DNA from 2 places in the Rhizobium atlanticum genome. Region 1 is predicted to be linked to the other one. Evidence: riboswitches for the same ligand, from Rfam matches in the RefSeq annotation. Region 1 holds a riboswitch; the other holds the start of a gene.

Region 1 (15,155 bases):
TGATTGCTTGTTCAGGGGAATGGATTTGACGACGAGGTCTCGTGGCCGCAAGTTTCTCCAGGACCGAGGAGAGAGCTATCATGAGCGAACAACATCTAGGCGGCTGTCTTTTCGGCGCCGTGCGATTTTCAATTCGGGCAAAGCCCGGGCCTGTTGTCGGTTGCCACTGTTCACAATGCCGCCGTCAGACGGGATTTTATTATGCTGCGGTCAACGTGCCGCGCGCGGCGCTTTCGGTGGAAGATCCCGGCGCAGTCCGGTGGTATCGGTCGAGCGGCGAGGCGCAACGCGGCTTCTGCGGCAATTGTGGCTCGGCGCTGTTTTGGCAGGGGGATGTATCACCGGAGGTTTCGGTCCTGGCCGGAGCGTTCGACGAACCGAGCGGCCTTGCCTTCAGCCATCACATTTATTGCACCGACAAGGGTGATTTCTACGAGATAACAGATGGTCTGCCGCAATATGACAGGTATCCGCCCCGTTGAGTGCCCCGCCTCAGGTCTTGGTCGCGAGCGCGGCGCTGAGACGAGCGACGTCTTCGCGCAGCGCCGTCAGCTCCGTCAGGACGCGCATATCGATCTTCTGGTGCAAGGAGAGCACTTCGAGTTCGGCCTTGAGATTGACTTCGTAATCCTTGGCCGCCTCAAAGCGGTCGCGCTCGGCCTGACGGTTCTGCGACATCATGATGATCGGCGCCTGGATGGCGGCGAGCATCGACAGGATCAGGTTCAGGAAGACGAAGGGGTAGGGATCGAAAGCGCCACTCGCCAAAACGATGGTGTTGATCGCCGTCCAGACCACGAGGAAGGCCAGGAAGCCGAGGATGAACGACCATGAGCCGCCGACACGGGCGATGCTGTCGGCGATACGTTCTCCAAAAGAGGCCTCGGCAGAAAAGGCGGCGTTGACGTCGGTCGAGATGATCTTGCGCTCGTGCGCTTTCGCCAGCACACGCTTTTCCGTGTCGCCGAGTTCGTCGGCCGGTTTGTCGAAATGATGGTGCACGAAGTTCGAAAAGTTATTCATGGCCTGTTTCCAATGACCGTTATCGATGCTGCCGCTTTCGTGCGTCAGTATTCCGCTCCGCCGGTAAATTGCAATGCATCGGTGCCGTAAGCCTCCAGCAGGCCTGTTCACAAAAAATTCGTGAGCCGGATGCAACGCTTTGGCCGCGAACGTGTTGCGGTAACGGGAGCCGCAGGCTAAACAAATGACATGACACAGGAAAACGCTCTCTCCGATATCTTCCGCATCGCTATCGGCCAGCTCAATCCGACGGTCGGCGATGTCGCCGGCAATCTCGCCAAGGCGCGCGAAGCCCGCGCCGATGCGGGCCGGGAAGGCGCGCATCTGCTCGTGTTGACCGAGCTTTTCATCTCCGGCTACCCGCCGGAAGATCTGGTGCTGAAGCCGGCCTTCATCCGTGCCTGCTGGAAGGCGGTGGAAAGCCTTGCGGCCGATACCGCCGATGGCGGGCCGGGCGTCATCATCGGTTTTCCCCGGCAGGACCAGACCGGACGCTATAATTCCGTCGCCGTGCTTGACGGCGGCAAGGTCGTCGCGGTGCGCGACAAGGTCGATCTGCCGAATTACGGCGAGTTCGACGAGAAGCGGGTCTTCGTGCAGGGAGCTATGCCGGGGCCGGTGAATTTCCGCGGCGTGCGGCTCGGCATTCCGATCTGCGAAGATATCTGGGGTGATCTCGGCGTCTGCGAGACGCTGGCCGAAAGCGGGGCGGAGATCCTGCTGTCCCCGAACGGGTCTCCCTATTATCGCGGCAAGGTCGATATCCGTCACCAGGTGGTACTGAAGCAGGTGATCGAGACCGGCCTGCCGCTGATCTATGCCGCCCAGCTCGGAGGGCAGGACGAGCTCGTGTTCGACGGGGCGAGCTTCGCCTTCAATGCCGACAAATCGCTCGCCTTCCAGATGAGCCAGTTCGAGACGGCACTTGCTGTGACGACGTGGAAACGTGGGGAAGCCGGCTGGCGCTGCGCCGAAGGGCCGATGGCGCGTATCCCAGAGGGCGAGGAGGCCGATTATCGCGCTTGCCTGCTCGGCTTCCGCGACTACGTCAACAAAAACGGTTTCAAAACCGTCGTTCTCGGCCTTTCCGGCGGCATCGACTCGGCGATCTGCACAGCGATCGCGGTCGATGCTCTCGGAGAGGAGCGGGTGCGAACGGTCATGCTGCCCTATCGTTACACCTCGGAAGATTCACTGAAGGATGCAGCCGCCTGTGCCAAGGCGCTCGGCTGCCGCTATGACATCGTACCGATCGAGCAGCCAGTAACCGGCTTCAGCAGCGCGCTGTCCAACCTCTTCGAGGGAACTGAGAGCGGAATCACCGAGGAGAATTTGCAGAGCCGCGCGCGCGGCGTCATCCTCATGGCGATTTCCAACAAGTTCGGCGCGATGGTGGTGACGACGGGCAACAAGTCGGAAATGTCGGTTGGTTACGCCACGCTCTATGGCGACATGAATGGCGGCTTCAATCCGATCAAGGATCTTTACAAGATGCAGGTCTATGCGCTGGCGCGCTGGCGCAACGAGAATGTGCCGCCGACTGCGCTCGGGCCGTCGGGCGAGGTGATCCCGCAGAATATCATCGACAAGGCACCCTCGGCCGAGCTTCGCCCGGACCAGAAGGACCAGGATTCGCTGCCGCCCTATCCCGTCCTCGACGATATTCTCGAATGCCTGGTGGAGAAGGAAATGGCGGTCGAGGAGATCGTCGCGCGCGGCCATGACGTCGCCACCGTCCACCGCGTCGAGCACCTGCTCTATCTTGCCGAATATAAGCGCCGGCAATCGGCGCCGGGCGTTAAGATCACGAAGAAGAACTTCGGCCGCGACCGACGCTACCCGATCACCAACCGGTTCCGGGATCGCTGACGTGATCGTGATCGCTGACGCAATCGGGATCGCTGACGCAAGCGACATATCAGGGAGGCAACATGCGCAGCTCGGTCGAGATCTACAATGTCGGGACGGGCAGGGCTCGCGAGGTCTGGCAGACGGACAGGCTGGTGGAAGCGCCGAATTTCTCAGCCGATGGCTCCTATCTCCTGCTGAACGGCGACGGGCTGCTCTTCCGGCTGCCGCTCGATGGCGGCGAGGTGGTGAAGGTCGATACGGGCTTTGCCGTCAATTGCAACAATGATCACGGCATTTCGCCTGATGGCACTGAGATCGTCATCTCGGACAAGACGGAATTCGGCAAGTCGACGATCTACATCCTGCCGGTCGAAGGCGGCACGCCGCGGCTCATCACGCAAAACCAGCCGTCCTATTGGCATGGCTGGTCACCGGATGGCCGCCAGCTCGCCTATTGCGGCATTCGCGACGATCTTTTCGACATTTATACGATCTCAGTCGACGGCGGCGTCGAGACGCGGCTGACGCATGGCGAAGGCCGCAACGACGGGCCGGATTATTCCGCCGACGGCCAATGGATCTATTTCAATTCCAGCCGCACCGGGCTGATGCAGATCTGGCGCATCCATCCGGATGGCACAGGCCTCGAACAGGTGACGTCGGACAATCAGGGGAACTGGTTTCCCCATCCATCGCCCAAAAACGACAAGGTGCTGATCCTGTCCTACGATCCTTCGGTCTTCGACCATCCGCGCGATCTCGACGTGCGGCTGCGGCTGATGGATATGGACGGCGGCAACCTTAAGACGCTGTTCGAGCTTTTCGGCGGGCAGGGCACGATCAACGTGCCCTGCTGGTCGCCGGATGGTGACGAGTTTGCTTATGTCAGGTATTTTCCGGCGGCTTAAGCCGCTGCCGCTCGGCGCCGCCTGCGAGCGGCGTCCGCCAGATCTTCCAGCACACTCACCGACATATCCCAGTCAATGCAGCCATCGGTGATGGACTGGCCGTAGACCAGCGGCTTGCCGGGAACGAGATCCTGGCGGCCGGCAACGAGGTTGCTTTCGATCATCATGCCCTTGATGTGGTGATTGCCCGCGGAGATCTGTCCGGCGACGTCCTTGACAACCCGTGGCTGGTTCATCGGATCTTTGCTGCTGTTGGCATGGCTGGCGTCGATGAGGATGCGCGGGGTGACCCCGACTTTCAGGCATTCCGCTGCGACGGCTCCGACATCGGCCGCCTCATAATTCGGCCGCTTGCCGCCGCGCAGAATGATGTGGCAGTCTTCATTCCCCTTCGTCGAAGCGATTGCCGCCTGTCCGTCCTTGGTGACGGCCGGGAAGTGGTGCGGCTGCGAAGCGGCCAGGATCGCGTCGATCGCGACGCGAGCGCCGCCGTCGGTGCCGTTCTTGAAGCCGATCGGGCAGGAGAGGCCGGAGGCGAGCTGGCGATGGATCTGGCTCTCGGTCGTGCGCGCGCCGATCGCACCCCAGCTGACGAGATCGGCAATGTATTGCGGTGTGATCGTCTCGAGGAATTCGACACCCGCCGGAAGGCCCATCGCGTTGACGTCGAGCAGCAGGCGCCTGGCAATTCTCAGCCCTTCCTCGATACGGTAGCTGCCATCGAGATGCGGGTCGTTCATCAAGCCCTTCCAGCCGACTGTGGTGCGGGGCTTTTCGAAATAGACGCGCATGACGATTTCCAGATCACTGGAGAAGCGCTGTCGCTGCTCGGCCAGCCGCGCGGCATATTCGCGTGCAGCAACGGGATCGTGGATGGAGCAGGGGCCGATGACGACGATCAGGCGGTCGTCTTCACCCTTGAGAATCTGGTGGATGGCATTGCGGTTGCTGGTCACCGTCTCGCTGACTGAAGCGGTTCGGGGAATTTCAGCGATGATATCGGCGGGTCTGGTCAGCGGGGTGATCTCGAGAATACGCAGATCATCGATGGTGTCGGGCACGGCATGGCTCCTGTTTGGTCATACCGTGCGGAACAGAAAAGCCGCCAGGTAGACTAGCGGCTGTTCGGGTTGTCGTCGCGTCGAATTCAGTTACGCACGGACCCGCATCCGCTGGAAGCAGCGGTACGAATAAAATCGCGAGGCGTAAATTGAAGTCGTGGACATGCCGGGTATGTATCGTCCCGATCGCCTATTGTCACGCAAAATTTGCGAGCTTCACCGTTGGAGAGGCAGCTGGCGATCCGCCCCTGGATCAATCCCTGCGGCGGAGGTTTCAGGTCCGTTCCGCCTCACTTGTCAGAGCACCCGTTTCCTGAAATAGATGCGCCGTCAGGTGCCCGCCCTCGAGGCGGGAGAATCGGGAATCCGGTGCAAGGCCGGAACGTGCCCAACGCTGTAAGGCCGACGTCTACCGCTTCATCACGCCACTGGCTTTGCCGGGAAGGCTGCGGCAGATGGATGAAGCCAAGTCAGAAGACCGGCCTGGCGAGATAGACCCAACCCGCGCGGACGGCGGGCGGTTGCGTTGTTGGGGATTTGACGATGCGACCCTTTGATGCGGATGCCCTTTCGGCGGCATCCGGTTTTTCGCCGGCCGAGCGCGAAGCCGTGTATCACGCGATCATGACGCGGCGTGACGTGCGCAGCCAGTTCCTGCCCGATCCCTTGCCCGACGATGTCGTGGCACGGCTCTTGACTGCCGCCCATCATGCGCCTTCGGTCGGCTTCATGCAGCCGTGGAATTTCGTCCTGGTGAAAAGCGAAGCCGTGCGAGCACGCGTAAGGGATGCCTTTGCGAATGCGAATGAGGAGGCGGCACTGATGTTCGAGGGCGAACGCCGGCAGACCTATCGCTCCCTGAAGCTGGAAGGCATCGTCGAGGCGCCGCTCGGCATATGCGTGACATGCGATCCCACCCGCGGCGGCAGCGTCGTGCTGGGGCGGACGCACAATCCGCGGATGGATTCCTATTCGACCGTTTGCGCTATCCAGAATCTCTGGCTTGCCGCCCGCGCCGAAGGGGTCGGCATCGGCTGGGTCAGCATCTTTCGTGAAGGCGACCTGAAAACAATTCTCGGCATACCGGAGCATATCGAGGTGGTCGCCTGGCTCTGCGCCGGCTTTGTCGACCGCCTTTATGACGAACCGGAACTTTCGGTCAAAGGTTGGCGGCAGCGGCTGCCGCTCGAGGAACTTGTTTTCCACGACGGATGGGGACGCAACGACCCGTAGCAATTACTGCTGCTGTGGTTGCGGGCCCGGCGTCGCCGGATTGGCAAGGTCGATCGAGCCCTGGTCGCCGGCAAGGAATTGCGGGCCGACCTGACGAACCTTGTTCTGCGTGGGGTCGTAGGGACGTTCGGGAACGGATGGCTGCGGCGGGGCTGATGCTGCCGCAGTATCTTTCGTCGGCGGTTTAGTGCGGACCGTCGTGATCGAGCCCTGCTGCGGCGGTTCGCTCAGGGCCTGCTTGTCGCGCATCTCCTCGTAATAGGCGGTGAGATTGCAGGCGCAGGAATTTTTCTCGCCAGGCGCGCGGTTCTTGTAGACAAAAGCGTTCTTCATGGCGCTATAGGGCGCGCCCGTTGCGACCGAGATCATGTTCGAGGAGTCGGTGCTGGTCACGTCGCGATAGAAGAGCTCGGTTTCAATGCCGGGGCACATCTTGGCGCAGGTCTGGGCATCGCGGCCGAAATCCACCGAAGTGGTATTTGAGCTGATCGGGAAGAAGCCACCGTCGCAGCTGCGCACGCAGATGGTGCTGATCGGTGAAAACATTTCGGCCCTCGGCAGGCCGTAACGCAGATCGGTCTCTTCACCGCCGCCGAGCGGAATGAAGGTATCGGTGCGCATTGCCTGTTCCTCGGCACTCGGGGCGGGGTCGTCTGCGCTACGCTCGGTCGGGGCATAGAAATTGTCGCTGTTGCAGCCGTTGCGTTCGAGTGCCGCCGTCAATTCTCGGCGCGCGTCGTCAGTGCCGTCGCCCTGGTTGCGCAGCTCGTCGCGGCGCTCCTGGAGATAACGGATATTGTCGATCATCCGGGCTTCGGCGTCAGAGAGTTCGGCGCAAAAACCGGCGTTGTCACTGCCAATCACGACCATGCTGCCAGAAGTGCATCCATTATTGCGCAGATCGTTGCGGACCTTGCGCAGCTCGAGGTTCTGCTCGGCCATGGCATTTGCATATTGGCGCGCTTCCGGCCCGTTATTGCTACCGATCGATCGTGGCAGGTCGGCAAGGCGACCGCGCAAGTCGTTGCAAATAGCGCTGGTCTGTGCGGCGGCCGGTGATGCCAGCGCAAGCATAAGAGCAAGAGACAGATTTCGGCGTTTCACGGCGTCGTCCGGGAATGAGAAAGTGTCGATCGGTCAAAGGTGGCGTCCATCCGCCGTACCTTGTCTCTTAACGTGTTTCTCTTAATAAGCTTGGATCAATTCCTAGCGCATTTTCGAGATTTTAGCCAGAAGATGTGGGTAATCTTCCGTTAGGTAAGTAGAACTTCGACGAGGCGCTCATCTGGTATGAGAAGCTCATGGGACGTCCCGCAGAAAGCAAACCGATACCAGGCATGGCTCAGTGGCGTAACATGGGCGGGGCCGGCCTGCAGGACGGATTGTTCATGGCGCTGCCCCTCACAGTTTCCCATCGCCAGTCGGCGCTTCCGGTGCCACCGTCGTCAATAGTTGACACGAGGGAACGTGCAATTCCAATGTCGGCTTCGGGTGGCCGTCGCAAATCGCGCAGGCCAGGACGGGGGCGCAGCGAAGGCGAAAATGGCAGGCATTTGCAAGGAGCTAAGCTCCCCTATAACGACGGCCCCGACAGCCCACCACGGTCTCCACGTCTTCGTGGATGGTTGTTATGACCCCGGTTCCGGGCACGGAGGCTGGGCCTTTGTCGCCTATCGCGATTCTGTGGAAATCGCGTCCAGCTTCGGCGGTGTGCGTGATTCCGCCAATAATTCGATGGAATTGACCGCCGTCTTGCAGGCAGTCATGTGGATCAATAGCGAAGCAACGGGCGAAGCCGCGACCATCTGGTCGGATTCGATCTATGCCGTCAAAGGCTGCAACGACAGGCGGCACATTTGGAAGAATAACGGCTGGAAGAAAAACAATCCGAATGGGAACGCCCGCAGCCGGGCGATCGCTAATGCGGAACTCTGGAAAGCGGTCGATCTTCAGCTATCCCGGAACGCCCTCGTAACCATTGCCTGGTGCAAGGGCCATTCCGGCATATCAGGCAACGAACGCGCGGATGAGCTTGCGGATGGAGGACGGCTGTCGATACGGGGCACGTGATATGGGGATATCCACTGGCTGCGGATGCCTGGGATGGCACGGCGTCAAAACTCCACGCGGCGCCATTGCATCAGGGCGCGAGGCCGCCGCCAGAGATGGCATAAATGCACCCTTCAGCCATTTCCGGTTATGTCCAAGTTTCAGCATCAGCTAACGGCGTCATCGAGGCCGATCAGGCTTGAAGAATGTGCCTGCGCGTCAGCTCCATCAGACCATCGGTATCGCGTCGCTCTATCGCATCGACCATCTGCTGATGTTCGCGGCCGGATTGCTCGATGCGGGCGCGCGTTCGCCACTGCGACACCGGCGCGGAGGATGTCCGCTGGCGAATTTCCGTGATCAGCTCCACGAGTTCCTGGTTGCCGGCGAGAGCAAGCAGATGGCGGTGGAAGGCGAGATTGGCTTCGTAAAGTTCGAGCGTGGTGCCGTTCAGCACCAGATCGTCGAAGCGTGAAGCCAGAACCCGCAACTTCGCAATATCTGCCTCGCTCGCATTCGCGACGATGCGGTCGCTGACGGCGACTTCGAGGATGACGCGAATGTCGCTGACCTCCCGGGCACGGCGCCCGTCTTGCTCATGGACGTGGTAACCACGATTGGGGACATGCTCCACCAGTCGCTTCTGCACCAATCTGTCGAGAGCTCTGCGGACCTCGGGTCGCGTACAGTTATACCGCCTTTCGAGATCGATCTGCTTCAGCCAGGTTCCGGGCGGGAGACGGCCGGCAAGGATATCCTGGAGAATCAGTTCGGTCACATCGGAGGTTTGCGGCTCTTGTGCTTGCGCCGTCGCTCCGCTTTCCAGCGAATTCATGCAATTCTCCCCAGCCCGATTTCGGCGATGACTATCATAGCTCTCCCCCGGCCAACAACGAGGCCGATTGACAGCGTCGAAAAATATTCCAGCTCATGACTTGCGTGCCCGATTTAATTGGAGCATAAAATTGGCGCCAATTTGATTACCATTATATGAGGCGGGTTGTAAATCCATGCAGAACTCCGATGCGGTCTGGGAAATCGTCGAGAGAAAGCGCGCGGCGTTCTTCGAGTTGAGTGACCGCATCTGGGATATTCCAGAGACCAATTACCTCGAACATCAATCTGCCGAAGAGCACGCCCGCATGCTGGAGAGAGAGGGCTTTCGTGTCGAGCGCGGCATTGCCGGGTTGCCGACGGCGGTTATGGGAGAGGCGGGCGAGGGTGGCCCGGTCATCGCAATCCTTGGCGAGTTCGATGCGCTGCCGGGATTGAGCCAGGAGGCCGGTATTGCCGAGCAGCGGCCCTTGGTCGACGGGGGCAATGGTCACGGCTGCGGCCATAATATGCTGGGCGCCGGATCCATGCTCGCTGCCGCTGCGGTCAAGGATTTCCTTGCCGAAAGCGGCTTGACGGGAAGGGTGCGCTATTATGGCTGCCCCGCGGAGGAAGGCGGCTCTTCGAAGGGTTTCATGGTGCGCGCCGGCGTTTTCGACGACGTGGATATCGCGATCTCCTGGCATCCGGCAGCCTTTGCCGGGGTCAACAATCCCATCTCGCTCGCCTGCAATGAGATCAACTTCCATTTTTCGGGGCGGGCGTCGCATGCTTCCGCGACGCCGCATCTCGGCCGCAGCGCTCTCGATGCAGTGGAACTGATGAATGTAGGCGTCAATTATATGCGCGAGCACATGCCTTCCACTGCGCGTATCCACTATGCCATCACTGACGCGGGCGGTGGAGCGCCTAACGTCGTGCAGGAACGCGCGACGGTACGCTATCTCGTCCGTGCTCGGACCTTGCCGGAACTCCTGTCTCTGGTTGCCCGCGTCAAGAAAGTTGCCGAAGGTGCTGCCCTGATGACCGAGACGACGGTCCGGAGTGAAATTGTCAGCGGGGATGCCAATCTCGTTGGCAATACACCACTCGAGGAGTGCATGTTCGCCCATCTGCAGCGGCTTGGCCCACCAGTGTTTGATGATGCCGACCGAGAAACGGCCCGCAAGTTCCAGCAGACCTTCAACGCAGAGGATATCGCCGCGTCCTATGGTCGTTTCGGGCTGAAACCGAACGACGACCAGCCGCTCTGTGAGGAGATTTTTCCGTTGAATGCCGGTGACGGCACTCTGGTCGGCTCCACCGATGTCGGGACGGTCAGCTGGGTGGTGCCGACCGTGCAGATGCGAGGGGCTACCTACGCTGTCGGTACGCCCGGACACTCCTGGCAACTGGTTGCGCAAGGGAAACTGCCGGCTGCCCACAAGGGAACCGAACACGCCGCCAAGGTAATGGCGAGCACGGCCGCCGATCTCATCGGTAACCCCGCATTGATCGAAGCTGCCAAGGCCGATCACAGGGCGCGTCTGGAGCGTACGCCTTTTGTCAATCCGATACCTGATGACGTTAAGCCGCCATTGCCGGAGAAGGCTGATGCCTAACCCCGACCTGCTGCCCGACCGTGAACGCCTGATGGCGCATATCCGCGAGTTTGCCCGTCGGGTGAAATTGTCCGGAGCGCCGGAGGAGCTCGAGAGCTTTCATTATCTTCAGGCGCAGATGGAGAGCTACGGATACGGAACGCAGCTGCTGTCACATGATGCATTCATCAGCCTGCCCGGCCCGGCGAAGGTCGGGGTCGAAGGCGAAGACCTCCGTTGCATTACCCATTCGATGTCGGTTTCGACGGCTGCAGCGGGCATCAGCGGAGACCTTGAATATGTCGGCGACGGCAAGGAAGCCGATTTCGTCGGCAAGGACTTGGCCGGCAAGATCGTCCTGGTCGACGGGATTGCGACGGAGGAAGTCGCCGCGTTGGCGAGCGCGGCCGGCGCCCTCGGCGAAATCCATGTCAGCCCGAATGAGCATCTCTACGAAATGTGCGTGTCGCCGGTCTGGGGCAGTCCGTCGCAACACACGCGCGCCCATCTGCCGACAACAGTGATCTGCACCATCGCGCGGGAAGATGGAGTGCGCCTGCGCGACAGGCTCGCGCGCGGCCAGAAGGTCCGTGCGACGCTCACTGCAGAGGTCGACACCGGCTGGCGCCGGACGCCGCTGCTTGTTGCAGAGCTTCAGCCGGCAGGCGAGGACAAACCGTTCGTACTGTTTTCGGGCCATCATGACACCTGGCACTTCGGCGTCATGGACAATGGCGGCGCGAACGCGTCCATGCTTGAGGCGGCACGCTTGCTTGCCCTTCATGCGGGTGATTGGCGACGCGGCCTGCGCATCTGCTTCTGGTCAGGCCATTCGCACGGTCGCTATTCCGGCTCGGCCTGGTATGCGGATGAATTTTTCGACGAGCTCGATTGCCGCTGCGCCGTGCATGTCAATGTCGACTCCACGGGCGGCGAGGGCGCAACCGTCCTCACCAATTCCGGTGTCATCGACGAGTTGAAGCCGCTGGCTCTTGAGGTGATCGAGGACGTCACCGGACAAAGGCATGCGGGCAGGCGGCATGGCAGAGCGGCGGATCATTCATTCTGGGGTGTCGGCATCCCCTCGATGTTCGGCAGCCTCAGTCATCAGCCGCCAGGCCCCGTCAAGACGCTGACGGCGCTCGGTTGGTGGTGGCACACGCCGCACGACACGGCAGAGCACATCGATCCCGACAATCTGAGCCGGGATACGCGAATCGTGCTGGAAACACTTTGGCGCCTGCTGACCTCGCCCGTCCTGCCACTTGACTATTCCGTCTACGCACACGCTCTCAGCCACGAGGTTGCGCGACTGCATGCTGAGCTTTCCGGTCGTATCGACATCTCGGCCCTCGCAAAAGCAATTGACGAGTTGGGCATCAGCGCGAAGGCGGTCATGGAGATGAAGGACCCGTCTTCTGCAAAGACGGCGCGCGTCAACGCATCGCTGATGCGCGCCGGCCGCCATCTCGTGCCGCTGAATTATACGAGCGGCGAGCGCTTTCACCATGATTCCGCCCTCCCGCACCCCGCCTGGCCGTCACTTGAGGGGCTGCGGGCGCTGGCCGCGCAGCCCGTCGGATCGCCGGACATACCTTTCTACGCTGTTCATGCGCGCCAGACGAGAAATCGCCTGATCCATGGACTGAGGGAAGCCAATGCGGCTTTGCGTGCGGCCCTGGAGGACTGACGCAGCCATAGCAGAACTGACAGGTGGCCTTTGGCCGCCGAAAGGGGAACAGAAAATGAAAAATAGAAAATTGCCTGCCGTTTTGTTCGGCGCCATTGCCTTCCTGACTTCATTCGCTGCCGGCGCCAAGGACTGGACGCATGTCAAGGTCGGCATCGAAGGGGCTTTCCCGCCCTGGAACCTCATGGATTCCAGCGGCAAGCTGGCCGGCTTCGACGTCGACCTCATCAATGACCTGTGCAAACGCGCCAAAGCCGACTGCGAACTCATCGCAGGCGATTGGAATGCGATGATCCCGAGCCTCAATGCTGGAAAATTCGATCTGGTGATGACTCTCGGCATTAACGAGAAGCGGAAGCAGGTGGTCGATTTCACCGTGCCCTACGCGAGCGGGGTCGCGAGCTTCCTGCTTCTGAAGGACGGGCCGGTGTCCCCTCTGCCGATGGCCGGCGAGCGGCTGAATTTGAACGACAAGTCCAAGGCAGATCCGGTGATGGCCGCAATCGGCGAAGCCCTCAAAGGCAAGACGGTCGGCGTGGTCCAGTCGACCAGCCAGGAGCAGTTGATCAACGCCTATTTCGGATCCGACGTAACAGTGCGCGCCTACAAGAATTCCGGCGAGCGCGATCTCGATCTGAAGGCCGGGCGCATCGATGCAGGTTTCGATAGCGGCGTTTATGAAACCTCCGTGCTCGGCAAGCCCGGCAATGACGATCTGATGATGTCCGGCCCGCTGGTGAAAGGCGCGATGTTGGCTACCGAAGTCGCACTCGGCATGCGCAAGGGCGAGACCGATCTGAAGGCCAAATTTGATGACGCAATCAGGCAAGCCGCCAACGATGGCACGATCAGGCAGCTCTCGGAAAAATGGAGCAAGATCGACCTGACACCGACCTTTGACGCTCGTTAAGCGCCTTTTCAGCGCATCATGCTCAGCAGAGGCTATGACAATGTCAGTTGCTGTAAAAACATGCTCTTCCGGAGCAGCATCATGAGCCAGCCGGGTTTTTTTGAGCTTGCCGGCTTCGGTGCGGATGGCTGGGGCCATGCTCTTCTGGCCGGAGCGTGGATGACCATCCTTGTTGCAGTCGCCGGCTATGCCGTCGGCGCCTGTATCGGGACGCTTGGGGCATGGGCCAAGATTGCCGGCAACGGTTTTGCTCGCGCGGCCGCCGATGCTTATACGACGGTGCTGCGGGGCATTCCCGATCTGCTGGTCATCTACCTCTTCTATTTCGGCGGCAGCGCCGTGGTTACGGCGGTCGGCCGGCTTTTCGGCGCCGAAGGTTTCCTCGGCTTTCCGGGCTTTCTTGCCGGCTCCCTCGCCGTTGGCGTCACCTCCGGCGCTCAGTTCACGGAAGTGCTGCGAGGTGGATTCAGGGCGGTCCATCCGGGTGAGATCGAGGCGGCTATTGCCTGCGGCATGCCGCGCTGGCTTCGCCTGCGGCGGATCGTTGCGCCGCTGACCCTGCGTCACGCGCTTCCCGGTCTCGGTAATGTCTGGCAGGTCGTCCTGAAGGAGTCGGCACTGGTATCGATCACCGGTGTTGCCGAACTCCTGCGCCAGGCGCAGGTCGGCGCTGGATCGACCGGGCTGCCATTCGATTTCTACCTGATGGCCGGCGCGATCTATCTGATGATCTCGACAGTTTCGAGCATCCTTCTCCAGCAGGCGGAGCGGCGCCTGTCGCGCGGCGTGGGGAGGAGCGGATGATGGATTGGCAGTTTCTCAACGAAACATTTGTGAGCCTGGTCGCCGCAATTCCGCTGACGATCGAGCTTGCCGTGACATCGATCTGCCTTGGTGCCATTCTGGCCCTGTTGCTGGCGCTTGCCCGCCTCTCCGGCGTTGCCGCGCTCGATTGGTTCGCGCGGCTCTATGTCTTCATCTTCCGCGGCACGCCCCTGTTGGTGCAGATATTTCTTATCTATTACGGTCTCGGCCAGTTTCCAGCCGTGCGGCACAGCGCCTTCTGGCCGTTTCTCCGCGATCCTTACTGGTGCGCGGTGCTGGCGCTGACCTTGAATACAGCCGCCTACGCCAGCGAGATCATTCGCGGCGGCCTGCTCTCGGTACCGCACGGGCAAGTTGAGGCTGCCCGCGCTTGCGGCATGCATCGCTTCCTCATGTTTCGCCGGATCGTCCTGCCGCTGGCAATCCGGCAGGCATTGCCCGGATACGGCAACGAGATGATATCGATGGTCAAGGCGACGTCACTTGCCTCGATCATTACGCTGATGGAGGTAACCGGAGTCGCCGCCAAGATCATCTCCGAGACCTACCGGGCAATCGAGGTCTTCGTTGTCTCCGGGGCCATCTACCTCGCCCTCAATTTCTTGCTGACGCGTCTCATTCAATTCGCCGAGTACAGACTTAGCCCGCATTTGTGCGCTCCCGTTCCCGTCAGCCGAGAGAGCAGCACCATAGCGACCCCTGCAGGAGAGCATCGATGACGGCCACACCAATCGCACTCAGCGTGCGCGACATGCACAAGAGCTTCGGACCTCTCCAGGTCATCAGGGGCATCTCGCTTGATGCCCTGGAAGGCGATGTCGTTTCCATTGTCGGCTCGTCGGGTTCCGGGAAATCGACGTTCCTGCGTTGCATTAATCTGCTGGAAACGCCGGATTCGGGTGAAGTGACTGTCGCCGGCGAAACGATCTCGATGCAGCGCAACGCCGGCGGTGTGCATCGCCCGGCGGATCGAAAGCAGGTCGATCGTATCCGCTCTCGGCTCGGAATGGTGTTCCAGAGTTTCAATCTCTGGTCTCACAAGACGGTCCTCGAAAACCTTATCGAGGCACCGATCCATGTTCAGCGGCGTTCACGCGCCGAATGCATCGACGAAGCTGAAGCGTTGCTGGCCAAAGTCGGCATCGCCGATAAACGCAATTTCTATCCCGCTCATCTTTCCGGCGGTCAGCA
Region 2 (15,155 bases), on a different contig from region 1:
TTCGTCGCTCCATACCCCACGGACCCGCGCAAAGGAGCAGCCGATCACGCCACGCCTTGTGTTATTCGCGGCCGGTCGCCGGGATCGCCGCGCCGGTGACGACGGCTGCTGCCGGGGAAATCAGGAAGGCGATGAGGCGGGCGATCGATTGCGGCGAGACCCAGCCCTCCGTTTTCGCATTGGGCATGGCGGCGCGGTTTTCAGGCGTGTCGATCGTCCCGGGCAGAATGCAGTTGGCGGTGATGCGGTCGTCGCGGCATTCGGCGGCAAGCGCTTCCGTCAGCCGGATGACGGCGGCTTTGGAGGCGGCGTAAGCGGCCTGGTTGGGCCCGGCCTTCAGGCCGGGCGCGGCGGCGACATGAACGATGCGGCCGTAGCCCGATGCCTTCATCGTCGGGAGAACCGCGGCGCTGATCGTCAGCGCAGTGCGGGCGTTGGCGGTCATCATCGTGTCCCATTGGGCGGGGGCATCCGGGCCGACCGGTCCGATCTGGAAGCCGCCGACGGTATTGACCAACGCACTGACGCCGCCGAAGCGCTTGACGGCCCGGGCGACGGCGGCAGCGCAGGAGGCGTAATCGGTGAGATCCGTTCCGGCAATCGATAGAAACTCGCTGGACGCGGGAAGCTCGCCGGCCAAAGTTTCCAGCTCCTGGCTCGAACGGTTCATGCAGACGAGTTTCACGCCGGCGCCGGCAAGCTCCCGGACAACGGCGCTGCCGAGGTTGCCGCCGGCTCCCGTGACGATCACGGCTTTCTGGTCGTTCATGGCAAGTGATCTCCTGACGGTGCCGTTGCTGGACGCCGCGCATTGTTGGTCCAGGCTGCGCCGCAACGCAACCCCTGCGCAACCGCGCCAGTCAGGTATCTTGAGAAAGTTCGCGGAGCAGTGAGCTCCGCCCGTCATCATCCAGCTCCGTCGCGTTGGGATTCAGTGATATTTTTCCCGTTCGCGGCCGAGGATGACTGGCGCATCCAACTCGGAGATCGGGCGGGTGACGTCTGCCGGGATGTCACCGGTGAGCTGCAGGTCGAGGTACCGAGAGCAGCAGACGCGCAGGAAGGATGTGAAGTTCCCGAGATCATGGCCGGCATCGATCGATTCATGATGCAGTCGAGTAATCAGCTGCACGACGTTCATGCCGTCGCGCCGGGAGATTTCCTCAAGCTTCGACCAGAAGAAGTTCTCCAGCCTGACGCTGGTGACCATGCCATCGATGCGCAGCGACCGGGTGGTGCTTTCCCATAGCCGCGCATCCGCCTTGATGAAGAGTTCACACATGTCGTCCTCCCGCCGCCGCCTCCTCAGGCGGCGTTGGTTTCAGGTATTGACGAGGCATCGAGTATGGCTATGAACTGCCGCAGCCAGGAGGGATGCGCCGGCCATGCCGGCGCCGTGACTAGGTTGCCGTCCGAGATCGCATCGGTAATTGCAATATCTGCGTAAATGCCGCCGGCAAGTTCGACTTCCGGCCGGCAGGCGGGATAGGCCGAGCAGGTGCGGCCCTTCAGCACGCCGGCGGCGGCAAGCAGCTGCGCGCCATGGCAGATGGCTGCAACGGGTTTTCCGGCATCGAAGAAATGCCGGACCGATTTGATGACGTTGGCATTGAGGCGAAGATATTCCGGCGCGCGACCGCCGGGGATGACCAGGGCATCGTAATCCTCCGCCCGCACGCTGTCGAAAGTGGCGTTCAGCGCGAAATTATGACCTCGTTTTTCCGAGTAGGTCTGATCGCCCTCGAAATCGTGAATGGCAGTGGCGACAGTCTCACCCGCCTTCTTGCCGGGGCAGACGGCGTCGACCGTATAGCCGCAGGCGAGCAGCGTTTGAAACGGCACCATCGTTTCATAATCTTCGGTGAAGTCACCCGTGATCATCAGGATCTTAGAAGCTGGCATCGCATCCTCCCTTGAAACCAACAGGCGAAGATTAACAAAGACCGCCCGGCAGCAGGTACTATGGGAATACTACAGCCGAAATTCTCGGCCGGATACAGGTGGGCATTACGACAAGCGCGCTTTCAGATCCTTGATCAGACCGTTCTGACCGTCGCATCCGGTACGGCGCAAGCCTCGCCGCCGCCGAAGAGGCGAGAACGGGTGAGAAAGCGTTTCTCGCGGCCGTTGTCGAGCGAGAACATGCCGCCGCGGCCCGGCACGACGTCGATGATGAGCTGCGTGTGTTTCCATGCCTCGAACTGGCTGGCGCTGATATAGACCGGCACGCCGCCGATCTCGCCGAGCTTGACGTCGCTGTCGCCGACCATGAATTCATTGGCAGGATAACACATCGGTGAAGAGCCGTCGCAGCAGCCGCCGGACTGGTGGAAGAGGATATCGGGATGGTCCCGCTTGATTTCTGCAATCAGATCAAGGGCCGCATCGGTTGCGAGAACACGCGGTTCGCCGTCGACGGTCGTTTCCATGGTTCTTCCTCCTAAAGTTTGGGGGAAGAAAAAAAACCTCCCCGACCCCTCCCCACAAGGGGAGGGACTTAACTTGTTGAACTGCCTCGTTCTAAAAGCGATGTATCGCCTTGCTGAGACTTCGGTAGGGAAAGCTGGAGGAGCGGCATCATAAGCCGCTCCCCCTTGTGGGGAGGGGTTTTGAACCTCTCCCATATGAAAACATCTCAGAAGAAACCGAGCGCCTTCGGGCTGTAGCTGACCAGCATGTTCTTGGTCTGCTGGTAATGCTCGAGCATCATTTTGTGAGTTTCGCGACCGATGCCGGATTGCTTGTAGCCGCCGAAGGCGGCGTGGGCGGGGTAGGCATGGTAGCAGTTGGTCCAGACGCGGCCCGCCTGGATCTCGCGGCCGAAACGGTAGCAGCGATTGGCGTCGCGGCTCCAGACGCCGGCGCCGAGACCGTAGAGCGTGTCGTTGGCGATTTCGAGCGCCTCCTTCTCATCCTTGAAGGTTGCGACCGCGACCACAGGTCCGAAGATCTCCTCCTGGAACACCCGCATCTTGTTGTGGCCCTTGAAGATCGTCGGCTTGACGTAATAGCCGTTCGCCAATTCGCCGCCGAGATCGTTGCGCGAGCCGCCGGCCAGAACCTGGGCGCCTTCCTGCTTACCGATGTCGAGATAGGCGAGGATCTTCTCAAGCTGCTCCGTCGATGCCTGGGCGCCGATCATCGTTTCCGGATCGAGCGGGTTGCCCTGTTTGATCGCCTCGACGCGTTTGACCGCCTTTTCCATGAAGCGGTCGTAGATCGATTCCTGGACGAGGGCGCGGCTGGGACAGGTGCAGACTTCGCCCTGGTTGAGGGCGAACATCGCAAAGCCCTCGAGCGCCTTGTCGAGGAAATTGTCGTCGTCGGCCATCACATCGGCGAAGAAGATGTTCGGCGACTTGCCGCCGAGTTCCAGAGTGACCGGAATGAGGTTCTGGCTGGCATATTGCATGATCAGCCGGCCGGTCGTCGTTTCGCCGGTAAAGGCGATCTTGGCGATGCGGGGACTGGTCGCGAGCGGCTTGCCGGCCTCGATACCGAAGCCATTGACGATGTTGAGCACGCCGGGCGGCAGGACGTCGCCGACGAGTTCGGCCCAGAGCAGGATCGAAGCGGGGGTCTGTTCGGCCGGCTTCAGCACGACGCAGTTGCCGGCGGCAAGTGCCGGCGCCAGCTTCCACGTCGCCATGAGGATCGGGAAGTTCCAGGGAATGATCTGGCCGACGACGCCGAGCGGCTCGTGGAAGTGATAGGCGACGGTATCATGGTCGATCTCGCCGATCGAACCTTCCTGGGCGCGGATGCAAGAGGCGAAGTAGCGGAAGTGGTCGATCGCCAGCGGAATGTCGGCCGCCATGGTTTCGCGGATCGGCTTACCATTGTCCCAGGTCTCTGCCTGGGCAAGCAGTTCCAGCTTGTCTTCCATGCGCTGGGCGATCTTCATGAGGATATTGGAGCGCTCGGCGGCGGACGTCCGGCCCCATTTTTCCTTGGCCGCATGGGCCGCGTCGAGCGCGAGATTGATGTCTTTTTCATCGGAGCGTGGGATGTCGCAGAGTTTGCCGCCTGTGACCGGGGTCACGTTTTCAAAGTATCTGCCTTCGACCGGCTCGCGCCATTCGCCGCCGATATAGTTGCCGTATTTCAGCTTGAATGGCGATTCTACGATTTTCTGATGAAGCATGTCATCCTCCCTTGATGGTCCAGGTTCCCAAGCGAACCAGTGCGAGGAAAATGCGCATGTTTCAGCGGCCGGAACAGAGCATGTCATCCATATCGCAGTGCACACTGTCGCAGGGATGCGACAGGATCGTGTCGTGATTACCGCATGTCGATGGAACCTTCGTAGGCGTGCTCAGTGTAGGTCGAACTTCTTCATCTTTCGGTGCAGAGTGGCGCGACTGATCCCGAGTGCTGAGGCTGCCTGCGAAACGTTACCGCTAGTGCGCGACAGCGCGCGCAGCAAGGCTGCCTTTTCGGCTTCGATGATCTCCTCCTGCTGCGAGACCCCAGCCTCATGCAGGGCATCGGCGGCAGGGATGCCGGTGGCGATCCGCCTGTCGTCCAGTTGCAGCGCGATGCGGGCGGCGCGGGTTGCGCCGAGCACGAGGTCGTGCCGGTCGACAGCGAGCAGAGCGGCGGCGGAATTGGCGGGGCTCGGGACCATCAGGAAACGGGCGCCTGCAAAGGCCGAACGAAAGAGATTGAGTTCAATGCGCATGGCCGCATCGCGCACGGTCTGCGTCAGGATCGCCAAGGTCATCTCGTTTACGTCGTTGCGGCAGGTAGAGATATCAAGCGCCGCGGCCAACCGGCCACGGTGATCGCGGATCGGCGCCGTCGTGCAGCTGAGGCTGGTATTTGCGCAGAAGAAATGCTGATCGCGGAAAATGGCGACGGCGCGTTCATCGGCGAGCGCCGTGCCGATGCCGTTGGTGCCGATGCTCGCCTCGGTCCAGATTGAGCCGGTCCAGAGGCCGAGTTCGTGAAATTCCTTGTCGTCGCCGGCAGCCCCGCGGCGCTCCAGCGCAATGCCGTTCCTGTCCGTCAGAAGCAAGCAACAGCCGGCCTTGCCGACGGTGCTGAAGAGACGATCGAGCTCTTCCGTCGCGCTGGCAATCAGCTGCCCGGACTGCTCGCGGGCGCGCCGGAACTCCTCGTCGGTCAGGCGCAGCGGCGCCCGTTCGTCCTCGGGTGCGAGCTGGTGCATCGTCATGCACCGCCGCCAGGAGGCGACCACCGGAGAACTGGCGGCGGCGGAGTCGCGTTGGGCCGACGTGTAGACGTGCTCGGCATGTGCAGAGTGTTCGTGCATCGGCTCCTCCCACCGAAATTCAGCGCAGTCTGGTGGAAAAGCCGCGGGTTTGCAATCAGCCCGCACTTGGCGGTCCTCAATCCCCGACTCTTCCCGACGAAAGGACTGAATTCACATTTCGGTGTTCGTGCCGTCTTCGTGTAACAAAAGACTGCTCCCGTCCGAAGTTCTGTGCAGAAACGAAGTTTGCCGGCGAGGAGAACCGACCATGTTGAACAGACGATTGTTGCTGATGGGCGCCGCTTTCGGAGCGATGGCAGTTCGCTTGGGCCTGATCGGTGAGGCGATCGCCGGCGAGACCTTCGCGGTGACGCACAGCGAGGCGGAATGGCGCAAGCTGCTGACGCCGGATCAGTATGCCGTCCTGCGCCAGGCGGGGACGGAGTCTCCCTTCACCAGCGTCTTGCTGCACGAGGAGCGGAACGGCAGGTTCGCCTGCGCCGGCTGCGACCAGAACCTGTTTTCTTCGGCGACCAAATTCGACAGCGGCACCGGCTGGCCGAGCTTCTGGGCGCCTCTTAAAGACGCCGTCGGCACGGAGCGCGACACCGGCTTAGGCATGACGCGGACCGCTGTGCATTGCAGCCGTTGCGGCGGCCATCTCGGTCATGTCTTTGATGACGGCCCGAAACCGACCGGGCTTCGCTACTGCATGAACGGTCTTGCCTTGACGTTTCATCCGGCCTCGGCCTGATCGGGGAACAGCTGTTGTCCCGATTCTGTTCTAGCGCCGCAACCAAGCCTCGATGCCGCGCCCAGCTGCACGGCCGGTCGCCAGACAGGCGGTGAGGAGATAGCCGCCGGTCGGCGCCTCCCAGTCGAGCATCTCACCGGCGACGAAGGTGCCGGGCAGCGCCTTCAGCATGAAGTCTTCGTCGATGCTGGTCCAGCGGATGCCACCTGCAGAGGAGATCGCCTCGGCAATCGGCTTTGTATCGAGAACCGGTACCGGCAGAGCCTTGATCACGCCGGCGAGACGTTCGGGATCGGCTCGGTCGCGGTCCCGCGCGAGCTCGCGCAGCAATGCCGCCTTGACGCCTTCAAGCCCGGCACCCTTGCGCAGGCGGTTTGAAAAGCTCGACCTGGTGTCCTGCCGCGTCAAATCGCGCGCCAGCCTTTCGATCGTCCGGCCCGGGGCGAGGTCGAGCGTCAGAGTAGCGCTGCCGTGGTGCAGCAGCCGGTCGCGGAGGCTGGCCGCATGGGCGTAGACCAAGCTGCCTTCGATGCCGCTGCCGGTGATGACGAACTCGCCGGGAAAGGTGCCGGCTTCGGATGTGGCGGTGACCGACTTGACGGGCTCGCCGGCGAAACGCGCGCTGAAGCCGGCGCTCCAGTCGACGACGAAGCCACAATTGGCGGGCCGGAAAGCAGCGATCTCGACGCCCCTCTCGGCCAACCAGGGCAGCCAGGCGGCATCCGAGCCAAGGCGCGGCCAACTTGCGCCGCCAAGCGCCAGCAGGGCGGCGTCGCAATGGACGATGCTACGCCCTTCCGGCGTTTCGAAAACGTAACCGTCTTCGACAAGGCCGGTCCAGCGATGGCGGGTGCGCAACGCAACACCCCGCTCTTCAAGCCGCTTGAGCCAGGCACGCAGCAAAGGAGAAGCCTTCATCACCTTGGGGAAAACCCGGCCGGAGGAGCCGACGAAGGTCTCGGTGCCGAGCCCTGCGGCCCAATCCCTGATATCACCGGGAGTAAAGGTGTCGAGAGCGGGACGCAGACGGGCTGAAGCCGTTCCGAAGCGCGTAACGAAACGGGCATAATCCTCGGAATGGGTGATGTTGAGGCCCGATTTGCCGGCCAGCAGGAACTTGCGGGCGAAGGTCGGCATGGCGTCGTAGATTGCCACAGCATGGCCGGAGAGCGAAAGCAGCTCGGCAGCCGCAAGACCCGTGGGGCCGCCACCGATGATCGCAATCCGTTTCTGGCTCATGATGTCTTCGCCCGATTCCTTCCGGCGCAGTTTTGGCGCGGCCGCTGCTCACCTGCAAGGGTGCAGGTTCGTCAATGGTGAGAATGCGTGCATTGACCATGGTCGGCGAGAATCTCGATGACGCGGCACTGGTCGACGCGGCCGTGGCCGCAGCCCTCCACCATCATTTCCAGCTCGGCCTTCAAAGCCATCAGGCTGCGGATGCGCTGCTCAACCTCAACGAGGCGAGCCTTGGCGATGGCGTCGGCCGAGGCGCAGGACTGGTTCGGATCATCCTGCAGCGTGAGCAGTGTGCGGATTGCCTCGATCTCGAAACCGAGCTCGCGCGCGTGGCGGATGAAAGCAAGGCGGCTGATGTCGGCAGGTTCGAAGGATCGCTGGTTGCCTTCGCTGCGGCTCGGGGCCGCAAGCAGGCCGATGCTCTCGTAATAGCGCACCGTCGGCACTTTGACGCCGCTCCGGCGGGCCGCCTCGCCAATCGTGATCTTTTTCATGATTTTTCTCTTGCACCTCTAGTCGCTAGAGGATGTAGGAGGGATGCTTCTGTTTGACAAGGAAGCGGATATGGCTGAGACGAGCGAGACACGATACAGGGTCGGCGGCATGGATTGCGCCGCCTGCGCGAGCAAGATCGATACCGCAGTCAGGCGCATAGCGGGCGTTGCCGATGTCTCAGTCTCGGTGGTGACGGGCACCATGACCGTCCGGCATGACGGCAGCAGCGATCTCAAGGCAGTCGAGAGGAAGGTGACGGGGCTTGGTTATTCCGTCTCGCCCTTTGCCGGAAATGCGGCGCCCGCGCGTGAAGACCGCGCGCACCATCATCACGAACATGCCGCTCATGGCCATGGAGATCACGATCGTGCCGGGCATGATCACGGCCATGCCCATGACGAGAAGGAAATCGAAGGTCTGCATGGGCACGACCATGCGCCGATGGCCGGTCCCTGGTGGCAGAGCAAAAAGGGCCGGCTGACCATCTTCTCGGGTACGGCGCTGATTGCCGCCTATGCCGTCGGCCATCTCGTGCCGGCGATCGCATCCTATGCCTTCATCGTCGCCATCCTGGTCGGCCTGGTGCCGATCGCGCGGCGCGCCGTCATGGCGGCTCTCTCCGGCACGCCGTTTTCGATCGAGATGCTGATGACGATCGCCGCCGTCGGCGCCGTCATCATCAATGCGGGCGAGGAAGCGGCAACGGTCGTATTCCTGTTTCTCGTCGGCGAGTTGCTCGAAGGCGTGGCGGCGGGCAAGGCGCGTGAAAGCATACAGTCGCTGACGGCCCTGGTGCCGAAGACTGCGCTGCTCGAAGACAATGGGCAGATGCGGGAGGTGCCGGCTGAAAGCCTTGCCGTCGGCACGGTTATCATGGTTCGCCCCGGCGATCGCATCTCTGCCGACGGCGTCATCGTATCAGGCGAGAGCGCGATCGACGAGGCGCCTGTAACGGGCGAGAGTACGCCGGTGCGAAAGGGCGTCGACGCGGTTGTCTATGCCGGCACGGTCAACGGCGATGCGGTGCTGAGGGTTCGAGTCACAGCGGCCGCTGCCGACAATACGATCGCCCGCGTCGTCAAGCTGGTTGAAGAAGCGCAGGAATCGAAGGCGCCGACGGAGCGCTTCATCGACCGGTTTTCGCGCTACTACACGCCGGGTGTGGTCGTGGTTGCCGCCCTGATCGCGGTCGTTCCGCCGCTGTTCTTCGGCGGCACGTGGAGTGAATGGATCTACAAGGGTCTTGCCATCCTGCTGATCGGCTGCCCTTGCGCCCTCGTCATCTCGACGCCGGCGGCGATCGCCGCTTCGCTGTCGGCCGGTGCGAGGCGCGGGCTGCTAATGAAGGGCGGCGCGGTCCTGGAGACGCTCGGCAAGGTGACGATGGTCGCCTTCGACAAGACGGGCACGCTGACGGAAGGCAAGCCTCGGGTGACCGACATCCTTTCCTTTGGGTTGAGCGAGGCGCAGCTCCTGTCACGCGCGGCGGTGCTGGAGCAGGGCTCCAGCCATCCGCTGGCGCTCGCTATCCTGGTCCGCGCCAAGGAGGACGGCGTGCCCGTGCCGCCCGCCTTCGAGCTGGAAGCGCTGCCGGGCAAGGGTGTCACCGGCAAAGTCGGCGGCGAGACATTGGATCTCTTGTCGCCGCCCGCCGCACGCGAACGTGGGGTGCTCAACGCGGAACAGGAGGCGCGTATTGCAGGGCTCAATGATGAGGGCAAGAGCGTGTCGGCGTTGCTCGTCAATGGCGCCACGGCCGGCCTGATCGCCATGCGCGACGAGCCGCGCGAGGATGCCGGGGCCGGGCTCTCGGCGCTCAAATCGGCCGGGGTCAAGGCGATGATGCTGACGGGCGACAACAAGCGGACGGCGGCGGCCGTCGCCGGCATGCTCGGCATCGACTGGCGGGGCGAGATGATGCCCGAGGACAAGCAGCGGGTCGTCGGCGAATTGAAGCGCAAGGGCTTCATAGTCGCCAAGGTCGGCGACGGCATCAACGACGCGCCGGCGCTCGCCGCCGCCGACATCGGTATCGCCATGGGCGGCGGCACCGATGTGGCGCTGGAGACGGCCGATGCCGCCGTGCTACACGGGCGCGTTGGTGACGTGGCGCGAATGATCGCGCTTTCGCAGCGCACGATGCGCAATATCCTCGAGAATATCACCATTGCACTCGGGTTGAAGGCTGTCTTCCTGGTGACCACGATCATCGGGATCACCGGGCTCTGGCCGGCGATTCTCGCCGATACCGGAGCCACCGTGCTGGTTACGATCAACGCGCTCAGGCTGCTCCGCGTAGAGGAATAAATCCTTTCCTCTTCGGAGCGCCGATTAGGGCCGATCCGGAATCGAAAACCGCAGAGCCGGCTACAGGCCGGCTCTCGTCGTTCAGGCCTTCTCCACAGTTCGTTTTGTTTAAGCCTTCATTATCCATAGTTTTTCACAGGAACGCAGTAATTTCAAACCTGCCGTAACGCAACGCACAAACCATCCGTTGACGTGAATTTCGATTCGCGTACTATATCTAGTGTTCAAGGTTCCTTCGATTCGTGAGGATCGTGGGCTAAGACGGGAATACGGTGCGTCTCGCCATGAGGGTGGGGCAAGGCCGGAGCTGCCCCCGCAACTGTGAGCGGAGAGCAACTGTCCGATTTCGGGTCACTGGGGCATGATACCTCGGGAAGGCTGGGCAGGTGCTTCGACCCGTGAGCCAGGAGACCTGCCTTGAATGAAACGTCCACGGGCGGGGTGTCCGGAAGGTCGCGTGCATGCAGCGGAATGATCCGCGCCTGTTGCGCTGCCCCGAACGACCGCATGAGCACTTCGGGGTTTGAAGTCATGTCGAGAGCATCAAGGCCGGCGCCCGCGCACATCCTGCGAGGGACCAAGTCAGGCGTTTAAAGCGCCAACCTTGCCAGATCACTATCAAGCATTTCCCCGGACGCCGCATGGCGCCCGATCCCAGTCCTGCGTCCTGAATTCATTGACTTCACGAGGAACATGATGAGCGTTACCGTTTACAGCAAGCCGGCCTGTGTCCAATGCACGGCCACTTACCGCGCCCTCGATCGCCTGGGCGTGGATTATGAGATCGTCGATATTTCCGAGGATGCCGAAGCGCTCGATCGCGTGCGTGGCATGGGCTACATGCAGGTTCCGGTCGTCGTTGCCGGCGAGCAGCATTGGGCGGGCTTCCGCCCCGACATGATCAGCGCGCTCTCCTGACCGGAGAAAAGCGGTGGGGCTGATCGTCTATTATTCCAGCCGATCCGGGAACACCCATCGTTTCGTCGAGAAGCTGGGATTGCGCGCGGCGCGCATCCCCCTCGGCGCTGAGGCCATCCACATTCGCGAACCCTATGTGCTGATCTCGCCTACTTATTGCGGAAACGGCGGTAAAGGGGCCGTGCCCAAGCAGGTGATCCGCTTCCTCAACGAGGCGGAAAACCGCTCCAACATCCGCGGCGTGATTGCTGCGGGCAACAGCAATTTCGGCGAGACCTATGGAATCGCCGGCGATGTCATCTCGAAGAAGTGCCAGGTGCCGTACCTCTACAGGTTCGAGCTCCTGGGAACTGCCGAGGATATCGCCAATGTCAAAGACGGGATGGGACGATTTTGGACACGGGAACAAATCTGACGCGGGACGCGGGCGCAAAACCGCTGAAAGCGGCCGAAACACTCGACTATCATGCACTGAACGCGATGCTCAACCTCTACGACGACGAGGGAAAGATCCAGCTCAACAAGGATCGCATGGCGGCCAAGCAATATTTCCTGCAGCATGTGAACCAGAACACCGTGTTCTTTCACAATCTTCGGGAAAAGCTCGATTACCTCGTCACGGAGGGCTATTACGAGCAGGAGGTTCTCGACCAGTATTCCTTCAATTTCGTCCGCGACCTGTTCGATCAGGCCTATGCCAGGAAATTCCGGTTTCCCACCTTCCTCGGGGCTTTCAAATATTACACCAGCTATACGCTGAAGACCTTCGACGGAAAGCGCTATCTCGAGCGCTACGAAGACCGCATCTGCATGGTGGCGCTGGCTTTGGCGCGCGGCGATGAGGCCCTTGCTCGCGACATAGTCGATGAGATCATTTCCGGCCGCTTCCAGCCGGCAACGCCCACCTTCCTCAATGCCGGCAAGAAGCAGCGCGGCGAACTCGTTTCCTGTTTCCTGCTGCGCGTCGAGGACAACATGGAATCGATCGGCCGGTCGATCAATTCGGCGCTGCAGTTGTCGAAACGCGGCGGCGGCGTGGCCCTGTCGCTGACCAATATCCGCGAGGCGGGCGCGCCGATCAAGCAGATCGAAAACCAGTCCTCCGGCATCATCCCCGTCATGAAGCTCCTGGAAGACAGCTTCTCCTATGCCAATCAGCTCGGTGCGCGGCAGGGGGCGGGTGCGGTTTATCTGAACGCCCATCATCCCGATATCATGCGCTTTCTCGACACCAAGCGTGAAAACGCCGATGAGAAAATCCGCATCAAGACGCTGTCGCTCGGCGTTGTCGTGCCCGACATCACCTTCGAACTCGCCAAGAACAATGAGGACATGTACCTGTTCTCGCCCTACGACGTGCAACGGGTCTACGGCGTGCCTTTCACCGAGATTTCGGTGACGGAGAAGTACCGGGAAATGGTGGCGGACGCCCGCATCTCGAAGAAGAAGATCAAGGCGCGCGAATTCTTCCAGGTCATCGCCGAAATCCAGTTCGAAAGCGGCTACCCTTACATCATGTTCGAGGACACGGTGAACCGCTCGAACCCGATTGCCGGGCGCATCTCCATGAGCAACCTCTGCTCGGAGATCCTGCAGGTGAGCGAGGCGAGCGACTATTATGACGACCTTTCCTACAAGCATCTCGGCAAGGATATTTCCTGCAATCTCGGCTCGCTGAACATTGCTGCGGCGATGGATTCGACCGACTTCGGCAAGACGATCGAGACCTCAATCCGGGCGCTGACAGCGGTGTCCGATATGAGCCATATCTCCTCGGTTCCTTCGATCGAGAAAGGCAATGACGAGAGCCATGCGATCGGCCTCGGGCAGATGAACCTGCACGGATACCTCGCCCGCGAACGCATCTTCTATGGCTCTGAGGAAGGTGTCGATTTCACCAACATCTATTTCTATGCGGTGACCTATCACACGCTGCGTGCCTCCAATCGTCTGGCGGTCGAGCGTGGTGTGAGCTTCAAGGGGTTCGAGAATTCGAAATACGCTTCAGGTGACTATTTCGACAAATATACCGAGCAGGAATGGAAGCCGGCGACCGAAAAGGTGCAGGCGTTGTTCGACAAATCGGGCATCCATATTCCGACACAACAAGACTGGGTGGCGCTGAAAAAGGCGGTGATGGCCTCAGGCCTCTATAACCAGAACCTGCAGGCGGTGCCGCCGACGGGCTCGATCTCCTATATCAACCACTCGACTTCCTCGATCCATCCGATCGTCTCGAAGATCGAGATCCGCAAGGAAGGAAAGATCGGCCGCGTCTATTATCCGGCGCCGTTCATGACCAATGACAATCTCGACTACTATCAGGACGCCTACGAGATCGGGCCGGAGAAGATCATCGACACCTATGCGGCAGCAACCCAGCATGTCGACCAAGGCCTGTCGCTGACCCTGTTCTTCCGTGATACGGCGACGACACGCGACATCAATAGGGCGCAGATTTACGCCTGGAAGAAGGGCATCAAGACGATCTACTACATCCGCCTTCGCCAGATGGCGCTGTCGGGGACCGAAGTGCAGGGCTGCGTGTCTTGTACGCTGTGATTTGATTTCGGCCGCGTGCCTTTGAGCAAATGGCCCACTCATCCGCCTGCCGGCACCGGCCGGGGTCGAGCCACGGGTCTCGACCCGTCCTTCGGACCCCCGATGGGGAGAAGACATTTGCGGCGGACGCCACATCCCCTCTCCCCTCGGGAGAGGGCAGGGTGAGGGGCTCCGAGCGCCATCAGATATTGGAAGGACAAATCATCATGAACATCGCCGTAACGCCAATCAGCCGCGTGCGCGCCATCAACTGGAATCGCATCGAGGACGACAAGGATCTCGAGGTCTGGAATCGCCTCACCGGCAATTTCTGGCTGCCGGAAAAGGTGCCGCTGTCGAACGACATCCCTTCCTGGGCGACGCTGACGGCGGCCGAGCAGCAGCTGACCATTCGGGTCTTCACCGGATTGACGCTGCTCGACACGATTCAGAACGGAGTCGGCTCCATCAGGTTGATGGAGGATGCGGCGACGCCGCATGAGGAGGCAGTGCTTTCCAACATCTCCTTCATGGAAGCGGTGCATGCCCGTTCCTATTCCTCGATCTTCTCTACGCTGTGCTCGACGCCTGATGTCGATGATGCCTATCGCTGGTCCGAGGAGAATGAATTTCTTCAGCGCAAATCAGCGCTGGTCATTGAGCAATATGCCTCCGGCGACCCTTTGAAGAAGAAGGTCGCCAGCGTCTTCCTGGAAAGTTTTCTGTTCTATTCCGGCTTCTATCTGCCGATGTACTGGTCGAGCCGCGCCAAACTCACCAACACGGCCGATATGATCCGGCTCATCATCCGGGACGAGGCGGTGCACGGCTATTATATTGGTTACAAATTTCAGCGCGGGCTGGAACGGCTTTCCGAAGAGCGCCGTCAGGAGATCAAAGATTTCGCCTTCGACCTGCTGCTCGACCTCTACGATAACGAGGCGAGATATACCGAAGCGCTCTATGACGGAGTCGGACTGAGCGAGGACGTCAAGAAGTTCCTCCACTACAATGCCAACAAGGCGCTGATGAACCTCGGCTACGAAGCACTGTTTCCGGCCGAAGCCTGCAAGGTCAATCCGGCGATCTTGTCGGCGCTGTCGCCGAATGCCGACGAGAACCACGACTTCTTCTCCGGCTCGGGGTCCTCCTATGTCATCGGCAAGGCCGTGGCCACCGAAGACGAGGACTGGGATTTCTGAGACTTAATTGCAGTCTCCCCTTATCATTTGCTTCGCCATCGACCACATTCACGGAAAATGAATTCGGTGTTCGTCGGTGATGCGGCGTAGTGGGGTTTCGATGTCTTCTTTTTTGAACAACGCCGGGGCTGCCGTTGAAACGGATGACGGCGCCTGGCCGATCCGCCGGAGGCGGATCCTCGACTGGCTGGTGAACGAGACGCGCGGCGAGCGCTTCATCGACAACATCCTGGTGGCAATGTGCGAAAAGCTTTTGGCAGCGGGGGTGCCGGTGGCGCGCGCGACGCTGCATTTCAGGACTAACCATCCGCAATGGATCGGCGCCCGCATCCTTTGGAAAGAGGGCATGGCGGAAGCGAAAATCGATACATTCGCCTATGGTGTCGAAACCACGCCGGAATTCTTGAAGAGCCCGGTTAACGCGATCCATCAGGGTGCGGAGGAGTTTCGTAAACAGTTGGAAGGTGCAGCCGAAGACGACGAA

Evidence for each region. A riboswitch is a leader RNA that binds a small molecule or an ion and turns the genes downstream of it on or off. The one in region 1 is predicted to bind cobalamin.
Region 2: another riboswitch for cobalamin. It lies ahead of nrdH (glutaredoxin-like protein NrdH); the one in region 1 lies ahead of bluB (5,6-dimethylbenzimidazole synthase).

What each region holds. Positions count from the first base shown of each region.
Region 1 covers NZ_JAQJCJ010000010.1:214,845-229,999, reverse strand. The annotation lists gene PH551_RS16785 (GFA family protein) at 81-482, shown strand; gene PH551_RS16780 (DUF1003 domain-containing protein) at 493-1,023, opposite strand; gene PH551_RS16775 (NAD+ synthase) at 1,213-2,892, shown strand; gene PH551_RS16770 (TolB family protein) at 2,955-3,782, shown strand; gene PH551_RS16765 (3-deoxy-7-phosphoheptulonate synthase) at 3,779-4,843, opposite strand; cobalamin riboswitch at 5,159-5,344, shown strand; gene bluB (5,6-dimethylbenzimidazole synthase) at 5,387-6,076, shown strand; gene PH551_RS16755 (DUF2865 domain-containing protein) at 6,080-7,180, opposite strand; gene PH551_RS16750 (ribonuclease H family protein) at 7,619-8,146, shown strand; gene PH551_RS16745 (GntR family transcriptional regulator) at 8,319-8,960, opposite strand; gene PH551_RS16740 (M20 family metallopeptidase) at 9,136-10,560, shown strand; gene PH551_RS16735 (M28 family peptidase) at 10,553-12,229, shown strand; gene PH551_RS16730 (transporter substrate-binding domain-containing protein) at 12,285-13,139, shown strand; gene PH551_RS16725 (ABC transporter permease) at 13,221-13,943, shown strand; gene PH551_RS16720 (ABC transporter permease) at 13,943-14,683, shown strand; gene PH551_RS16715 (ABC transporter ATP-binding protein) at 14,680-15,155, shown strand, end outside.
Region 2 covers NZ_JAQJCJ010000036.1:4,531-19,685, reverse strand. The annotation lists gene PH551_RS30680 (SDR family NAD(P)-dependent oxidoreductase) at 62-769, opposite strand; gene PH551_RS30675 (ribbon-helix-helix domain-containing protein) at 932-1,282, opposite strand; gene PH551_RS30670 (DJ-1/PfpI family protein) at 1,306-1,902, opposite strand; gene PH551_RS30665 (DUF779 domain-containing protein) at 2,037-2,429, opposite strand; gene adh (aldehyde dehydrogenase) at 2,636-4,144, opposite strand; gene PH551_RS30655 (helix-turn-helix domain-containing protein) at 4,316-5,275, opposite strand; gene msrB (peptide-methionine (R)-S-oxide reductase MsrB) at 5,484-5,969, shown strand; gene PH551_RS30645 (TIGR03862 family flavoprotein) at 6,000-7,208, opposite strand; gene PH551_RS30640 (MerR family transcriptional regulator) at 7,280-7,702, opposite strand; gene PH551_RS30635 (heavy metal translocating P-type ATPase) at 7,773-10,010, shown strand; cobalamin riboswitch at 10,221-10,444, shown strand; gene nrdH (glutaredoxin-like protein NrdH) at 10,707-10,928, shown strand; gene nrdI (class Ib ribonucleoside-diphosphate reductase assembly flavoprotein NrdI) at 10,942-11,343, shown strand; gene nrdE (class 1b ribonucleoside-diphosphate reductase subunit alpha) at 11,322-13,490, shown strand; gene nrdF (class 1b ribonucleoside-diphosphate reductase subunit beta) at 13,697-14,671, shown strand; gene PH551_RS30610 (adenylate/guanylate cyclase domain-containing protein) at 14,772-15,155, shown strand, end outside.